DNA from 2 places in the Flavobacterium sp. GT3P67 genome. Region 1 is predicted to be linked to the other one. Evidence: riboswitches for the same ligand, from Rfam matches in the RefSeq annotation. Region 1 holds a riboswitch; the other holds the start of a gene.
The links. Region 1 has a riboswitch for cobalamin ahead of E0H99_RS06505 (TonB-dependent receptor plug domain-containing protein). Riboswitches for the same ligand answer to the same signal wherever they lie in the genome.
Positions count from the first base shown of each region.

Region 1 (4,438 bases):
AAAAATAACCGGAACATCCAGAATGTTGAAACAAAGCACTGGTGTAGATTTTGAGTTTTTTAAAGATTCGAAATCAATAAAAGGAATCCAAAATCAGATGTATATTGAGAAAGCTCCAGAAGGACTTTTGAAAGCATTGGAATAAAATTGATTTCATAAATTATAAAAAAAAGAGGCTTTCATCACTGAAAGCCTCTTTTTTTTATAATCCAAAATTAAAGAATCCGATTTTTCCCAACAAAAAACCCGTTCCAAATTAGGGAACGGGAATTAAGACTAAAACTAAAATAATTTTTTTTTATTTATTTTTTAGAACAAGAAATTCAAACCTAATTTAAAATTTCTTCCTCTAGTAGTGTATCCGCGACTTTCAACAAAATCTTTATCCAAAATATTATCTACTGTACCAAAAATATTCAATCTATTTTTTATCAATTCATAACGAACAACGGCATTTACCAATTGATAGTCTTTCAAAATTTCGGAGTTTAAAACAGGATTATAAGTAGGCCCCGGGTAAGTCGTGTATTCTAAATATCTGTCTGACACAAATTGATACGCCAGATTAAAGGCAAGACGTGTTGATGCTTGCACATCCACGGAAGCATTTACTTTATGTTTTGGATTTAGAATACGAGATTGTCTTTCTAATTCGGTGAAAGTATAATTGGCATTGAATTTTACTTTATCATTAAAAGCATAAGAAATCATTGTTTCAAGACCTTTGGCTTTGTTTTTACCATCAACATTAAAGTATTTATAAGTCATCAAATCAAATCCTATTGCATCTTCCTCTTCTCTTTGAAAAACAACTACATTTAAAACCAATTTTTTATTTACTAAACTTACTTCAAAACCAACTTCGGCAGTCGCATCTTTCTCTGGAGATAAATCCAAATCACCATACGGAGAGTATAATTGGTACAAACTTGGAGTAACAAATGCAGTACTATAAGAAGCCAATACCTTTAATGATTCTGAAAAGCTATACGATGGATTTACGTTATACACTAAATTATTTCCGTATTTACTATGAATAGTATAACGTGCTCCGGCATTTAAATTTAATCCAAAGTCAGAATTATAAACAGCCGTTACATAGGGATCAATCATATTGAATTTTGCTACATCAGTTGTAATTGCATCATACTGGCTTGTGTTTGACATTTCGTGGAACTGAAATTGCGCTCCTGTAACCACAAATAATTGAGATGAAATTTCATATTTATTAAAGGCATCCACATTAACGCTTCTTGACTTTGCTTGAAATAAAGATCCATAACTAAAGATGTCACGGTTGATTACATTTGCACCCGTATTAATTACCAATTCTCCTTTATTATATTTATATTTTGGAGAAAAACCAACTCTAAATTGCTCTGAAAGGCTAAAGTTTGTTAAATCATCTGAAAATGAACCTGCATCAAAACCGTTTTTCATTCGGTCATAATTAGCAAAGAAATCCAACGATAATTTCTTAGTTGGCGTAAAACCAATTTTCACTAAAGAATTTACTCTTGAAAAATCATCGCTTTCAAATTTAGTATTTGAATTTAATGGTCTTGCCTCAGAAATTCCTGTAGTTTCAGTACTATTTAAAGAAGCAAAATAATTTACTTTTTCAAAACCACCATTTACAGCAAAGCCCTGATTGTAATCTTGTATGCTATAATTTGCATTTTTGGCAGCTGTTTGCGTACCAATATTCACGTATGCATTTCCAGCAATAGCTTTTTTACCTGCTTTTTTAAGTGTAATATTAATCACACCAGTTGCTGCTCCAGAGCCGTACAACGTACTTGAAGCGCTTTTCATAATCTCAATACTTTCAATTTGCTCCACAGGAAGCAATCTCAAATCATACGATAAACTAATCCCGGAAGCATCTGTTACCGGAACACCGTCAATCAAAATTAAAACCTGATGATTTCTTCCTCCACGAATGTAAAGTCCCAAATCTTTCCCATTACGACTCTGATTTCCATTGATTTCAACACCAGCTACCGTACTTAAAATTGAAGCTACTGATTGTCCTGCTTTTTTCTTCAAATCTGCAGCAGTAATTTTCACGATAACTTTTCCTGATTTTTCTTTTGCCAATGCAAATTTCGAATCGGAAACAACAATCTCATCAAGTTGTTTTGGCTCTTGTTCTTGTGCATACGTGTTCATTGCAAATAACAATGCAATCGCACTAAAGCGAATGAATTTTTTGTTCATTTTAAAAATGTAAATTTTAATAATTGTTGGGAGAAAAGCATAGAATGACCCATACCCAAACCTTTTTTCCCGAAAGTTTGATACTCGATGTAATAGGCAGGTCTCCTGGCTTGCGTCTTGTTGTTTACCTTCCCAAGAAACTGAAATGAATTCAGCTAACTCAGTGGTTTTGTAGATAACAACAAGCTTGGTAGCTTACAGTTGCGGGTACAGCGTGAGATTTTTGAATTTGAATAATGATTTCTGATTTTTAAATCTAAAATCGTTAATTTTCAATCACTCTCTTCCCTTTTAATGTGGTTTGAAAAAACAAACCTCAACCTCAATACGGCGGCAAAGATAAAATTATATTAAGTTAATAACCTAAATAATTGCGAATTTTATAATTCAATTTTAATTACAGCCCCAAAATCTACTTTATTCTGAAAAGCATCCTTTAGCGATATATCCGAAATTTTACATAAAAAACTTCGGATCACTCCAGCATGTGCCACAATGATTACTGGTTTTGAATTGGTTGCATGAAGTTCATTATTTATAAAATCAACTACTCGATCATGTAAATCTGTAAATGACTCTCCATTGGGTACACGAACATTTACAAAATCAGTCATCCAAGGTGTGAAATCATCAGGTGGAATTACATCCCAATTTTTCATTTCCCAATCCCCAAAATTCATTTCCATTAAACGGAAATCTTCATTAATAACAGCAATTTCTGAATTGTCTTTTATATAATTTGCCAAAAGCACACAGCGAAGCAAAGGACTCGAATATAATATTGCATCTTGAGGCAATTGGCTCAAAACAGAGTAAAAAACAGCGTCATAAGGCTCCATGATTTTCACATCCGATTGTCCATAACAAATTCCTTTTTCGCAAACCGTTTCCGTGTGACGTACTAAATAAACTTCCATAATGCAATAACTGATAGATAAAAAACTACTTCACAAACCTGTTGGGTTGCACCCAAACAATCTCCGGTATATCCATCAATCCATTTCTGAAAATAACGGGCTAAAAAAAATCGAGTCAGAAAAACAGGGATTAAAACCAACAGTATTTGCAATTGGTTATAGGATAAAATAACTAATGGTAGTAATCCAAAAAAGAAAGCTCCCACCACTTCTCTCCAGGAATAACTTTGTGCAATAGGCTTGCTTTTACTGGAAGCATCCTCACGAGAATATTCATGGGTAAAAACAATTGAAATCGCCGCTAACCGACTGATCGAATGCGCTGTAATAAGCAATAATAAAATTACAAATTGTGAATTGTAAATTATAAATTTAGGATTATCCGACACATCAATTAATTGAGTCAACCCTTGAAATTTAAGCACTAACAATAGCACTAAACCAATAGCTCCATAAGCACCAATGGCGCTGTCCTTCATAATCATCAGTATTTTTTCTTTGGTCCAACCGCCACCAAAACCATCGCAAACATCAGCAAAACCATCTTCATGAAAAGCTCCCGTCACTAAAACGGAAGCAATCATAGAGAAGATTATCGCAATTTCAGGAGCAATTAAATAATTAAAAACACAGTATACTCCAAAAGCAACGCTACCTACAATCCACCCAATTAATGGAAAATAACGGGACGCTTTATTTAAATAATCTGGATTATGATCGATGTTTTTAGGACACGGAATCCTGGTGTAAAACATTAATGCCGTAAAAAATATGTGTACTTCTTTTTTCATTTTTGGAATTATTTTTTGATTTTATTTCTCACGTAGAGACGCACTGCAGTGCGTCTCTACAATCGTACGTCTCTATCGTTTATCGACCGCTAACCCCCGCAGATTCAAAACTCGCCATATCATTCAAGAAAGCTACAGCCGACTCAATTATAGGAAAAGCAATGGCACAACCCGTTCCTTCGCCCAATCGCAAATCGAGTTGCAATATAGAACGAGCTCCTAGATAATCTAATATTTTTTGATGTCCTTGCTCAGCAGAAGAATGGCAAAAAATAGCATTTTTAATAATGGACGGATTCTTTTTAGAGGCAATTAAAAAAGCGACACTACAGATAAAGCCATCAACAAGAATCAACATATTGGCTTCTTTTGCCTGAAGCATTCCACCTACCATTTGCATGATTTCAAATCCACCGAAATAGGCTAACTTGTTATCTAAATCATCCGAACCATCATAATTAGCAAGGCATTTTTTAAGGATACTAATTTTTTGATTCAACTGTTCTTTAT
Region 1 is NZ_SMLF01000003.1:41,632-46,069, forward strand. Features, by position in the region: gene E0H99_RS06500 (S41 family peptidase) at 1-145, shown strand, start outside; gene E0H99_RS06505 (TonB-dependent receptor plug domain-containing protein) at 310-2,220, opposite strand; cobalamin riboswitch at 2,298-2,554, opposite strand; gene cobC (alpha-ribazole phosphatase) at 2,601-3,137, opposite strand; gene E0H99_RS06515 (adenosylcobinamide-GDP ribazoletransferase) at 3,122-3,928, opposite strand; gene cobT (nicotinate-nucleotide--dimethylbenzimidazole phosphoribosyltransferase) at 4,008-4,438, opposite strand, start outside.

Region 2 (4,438 bases), on a different contig from region 1:
TCCTTTTACCCATTTTGGTGTTAATGCTTGTGCAAAAGCAGACCATTTTACCGTCATCGGATTCGGGCGGGAAACATCACCATAAATAACGGGAGGTTTCACACAACGGCTACCGTAACTTTGTACCCAACCGTTTTTGGTAAACGTAAATCCATCTAATTGTTCACCAAAATATTCCACCATGTCATTGCGTTCAAATTCTCCGTGAACCAAAACGTCAATGCCGGTTTCTTCTTGAAAGCGGATGGTTTCTTCGGTTTCTTTTTGAAGTAAATCATCGTATTGTTGTTGGCTTAATTCTCCTTTTTTAAATTTGGCTCTCCAGCTTCGTACTTCCGTTGTTTGCGGGAAAGAACCAATAGTTGTAGTCGGGAATAATGGAAGATTTAATACATCTATTTGCTTTTTTCTTCTAATGGCAAATGGATTTTCTCTTTGGTCATCACCAGTTGTAATGCTGGCAACACGATTTTTTACCGCATCATTATGGATTAAAGTGGATGTTTTTCTGTTTTCATTGGCAACAGTATTTTCTTGAAAACGAATCGAATTAGTGGTGTCTATTTCATTCGAAGCAAAATATTTAAGCAGTACTATTTCTTCTGTTTTTTGTTTGGCGAAAGCCAACCATTGCTTGACTTCAGGAGTTAGCGTTGCGTTATTCGTTTCTAATTCCAAATCACACGGCGAGTGGATAAGAGAGCACGATGGCGCAATTAGGATTCTGTTTTCGCCAAGCGCATCAGTCGCTTTCTTGATAATAGCCAAGGAATTTTTGAAGTCATTTTTCCAAATATTTCTGCCATCCACAACACCAAGTGAAAGATTTACATTACTTGATAATTGTCCGGATTCCAGTATGTCATCCAATTGGGAATGACAACGAACCAAATCTAAATGCAAAGTATGGACGGGCAAAGCAAGAACGGTGTCAAGATTTTCTCCAGAACAATCAAAATAGTTGGCAAGAATTAGTTTGATTTTAGGGAAGCGTTTGTTGATTTCGGTATATGTATAAGTGATGGCGCTTCTTTCTCTATCCGTTAGATTCAAAGCCAAAAATGGTTCGTCAAATTGAATCCATTCTACATTTTCATTATCCAGTTTTTGAAGGATTTCAAAATATACCGGAAGCAATTTATCGATAAGGTCTATTCTATGGAAACCTGCTTCTTTTTCTTTTCCAAGAAGCAAGTAGGAAACAGGTCCTATAAGTACAGGCTTTGTAGCGATTCCTAAAGCATTGGCTTCTTTGAACTCATCGATTATTTTTTCAGAGAATAATTTGAATTCTTGGTCTTTGGTAAATTCCGGTACGATGTAATGGTAGTTGGTGTCAAACCATTTTGTCATTTCCATAGCAACTACATCTTGTCCTTCTTTTTGCGAGCCTCTGGCCATAGCAAAATATAAATCGATGGTAGAGTTTGTTTTAGCTAATTCTTGATAACGTTTTGGAATAACTCCTAATGTAAGTGATAAATCCAGGACTTGGTCGTAAAACGAAAAGTCATTGGAAGGGATTAAATCGATTCCGGTTTCGGCTTGTAACTGCCAGTTTTGCTTGCGGATAGAGGCACCTACAGTTAAAAGTTCGTCTGCGGAAATTTTTCCTGCCCAGTACGATTCACAGGCTTTTTTTAATTCTCTGTTGCTACCAATTCGCGGGTAGCCAAGATTGTTTGTTAGCATTTTTTTTGCTTTTTAAATGATGAATAAATCAGTTAAAAGCTCTTGATGCATTTCAAATGCTCGTTAGAAATAAATAGTAGAAAGGGGAAATGCGTTACGAAAGAGAGCCGCACAACAAGGCATAAATAGTTACGCTTATTGTGTTCAGAACGCACCATACCTGACTATTGCTTCAAATCGCGAAAGCATTGTCAATTCGATAAAAGGCAGGTCTCCTGACTTGTAACATTTTTATCATCCTTCCCATTCGTCATAGACTAACAGTGGATCTTATTTCAGATAAAAACTTTTTGTGTTACTTACAGTTGCGCGACAGTTCGTGATTTACACACGATTCCCTATTAATTTACAGTTAAGTAAAACCCTTATCGGTTGATGAAGAAATAAATTAAGAACTTAAATTCGGTACAAAAGTAGCACTAATCATTTAAAGTTTTTTCTATAGGTTTATAAATTTGTTATTTTTAGGATATTGTATTAATAGGAGCTGAAACTTTAAGTTTTTCATATAAATTAAGTAATACCTGACTTTATTTCTCTTGATAATGTGTCTATTTCTTCTATCTTTGGAAAGAAATTTTAAAAAGAAATCATGAACTGGGAACAACTTTTATCACTAAGACGACAAGGCGACAAAGGCAAAAGATTGCGTGTAGAACAAGACGATACCCGTTTGGGTTTTGAGGTTGATTACGACCGTATTATCTTCTCGGCCGCTTTTAGAAGTTTGCAGGATAAGACACAAGTTATTCCATTGTCAAAAACTGATTTTGTGCACACCAGATTGACACATAGTTTAGAAGTTTCGGTTGTTGGGCGTTCTTTAGGACGATTGGTTGGTAAAAAAATAATAGAAAAATATCCGCATCTGAAAGAAATTCATGGGTATCATATGAATGATTTTGGAGCTATAGTTGCCGCGGCGTCTTTGGCGCATGATATTGGGAATCCACCTTTTGGACATTCCGGTGAAAAAGCGATTGGAGAATATTTTTCGATTGGAAAAGGACAGCAATATAAAGATCAACTTTCGAAAAAAGAGTGGCAGGATTTAATTGATTTTGAAGGAAATGCAAATGGATTTTCAGTACTGACGGCAAGTCGTCCCGGAATTGAAGGCGGACTCCGAATTTCGTATGCGACTCTTGGTGCTTTTATGAAATACCCAAAAGAAAGTTTGCCAAAAAAACCAACCAAAGATATTGCCGATAAAAAATACGGCTTCTTTCAAACCGATAAAGCCTTTTTTCAAGATGTGGCTTCTGATATGGGTTTGATTCCAAATAAATCAGGAAACGATATTGGTTTTGAAAGGCACCCTTTGGCTTATTTAGTTGAAGCTGCTGATGATATTTGTTACACCATTATTGATTTTGAAGATGGAATAAACTTAGGTTTAGTTTCCGAAGATTTTGCGTTGGAATATTTGATAAAATTGGTAAAAGACAGCATTGATACGTCTAAATATAAGACTTTAGAAACCAAAGAAGATAGAATTAGTTATTTGCGCGCTTTGGCAATTGGTAGCTTAATTAATGATGCTGTAAAAGTTTTTGTCGAAAATGAAGCATTAATTCTGGAAGGCAAATTTCCTTTTGCCATCATGGATAAAAGTAAGTATAAAGCTCAAATGGATGATATAATAAAGATTAGTGTCAATAACATTTATCAAAGCCGAGAAGTCATCGAGAAAGAAATCGTTGGCTATCAAATTATTCAAACTTTGCTGGATAAATTCATAACCGCTTTCAATAATAAATTCAATGGAAATGCTTCTAATTACGATGCGTTAATTCTTAAAATGTTGCCGGAAAAGCATCATTTGGAAAAAGAGAATCTATATGGGAGATTACTCCATATTTGTCATTTTATTTCTTTACTGACGGATGGAAATGCCTTGCTGTATTATAAAACAATCACTGCGGCAAAAAGTTAGAAACTAAGCATGATTGAATTAAATTGTGATATTAAATAAAAAGAATTAAATTTATCCTTTTAACTAGGTATTTTACTAATTGATCAGTTTTTATGAAAAAAATATTACTTTCTATAATTGTTGCACTACCATTATTGAGTTTTTCTCAATCAAATAAAGAAATAATTCAAAATTATTTAAGCACGCCCCAGGCTAAGAGCAGTATCTCAAATCGTAATTTCAACGATTGGATTATTCAAAGCGAGGGTGGATCCACCAGTTCTGGAATAGAAAACTGTTACGTGATACAACGCTATCAGGGAATTGAAATATTCAGAGCTGTTTCAAACTTTTCTGTAAAGAGTAGTAAAGTAATTGATGTTAAGAAAAGGATAGTTGAAGATGTTTCAAATAAAGTAAATACAAAAAAACCGTCTCTATCAGTTTCAGATGCTTTAGCTAAAGCGTATTTTCATTTAGGAATTAAGGCAAGTAACCCATTTACTATTTTAGAAAATTTAGAAGAAAATAAATTTAGACTGAGTAATGGTTTAGGAACAGAAGATCCTGTTGCTGCAAATTTAGTATACCATCAAGCAAAAGATAGTAAATTGATTTTGGCATGGGATTTTACAATTCATACCCGCACACATGAGCATATTTGGAGTGTAAGAATAGATGCGCTTAGTGGAAAAATGTTAGAGAAAAATGATTTTGTAATTTCTTGTAGTTTTGATAGAAATAAGGCTTACACTACCATAACTGATGATTCATCAACTGAATATTTAAGAAACACCTATAAACAAATTTATTCAGGATCTTCCTCTAAAG
Region 2 is NZ_SMLF01000001.1:174,440-178,877, reverse strand. Features, by position in the region: gene metE (5-methyltetrahydropteroyltriglutamate--homocysteine S-methyltransferase) at 1-1,692, opposite strand, end outside; cobalamin riboswitch at 1,880-2,074, opposite strand; gene dgt (dGTP triphosphohydrolase) at 2,285-3,628, shown strand; gene E0H99_RS00735 (T9SS-dependent M36 family metallopeptidase) at 3,721-4,438, shown strand, end outside.
Region 2: another riboswitch for cobalamin. It lies ahead of metE (5-methyltetrahydropteroyltriglutamate--homocysteine S-methyltransferase); the one in region 1 lies ahead of E0H99_RS06505 (TonB-dependent receptor plug domain-containing protein).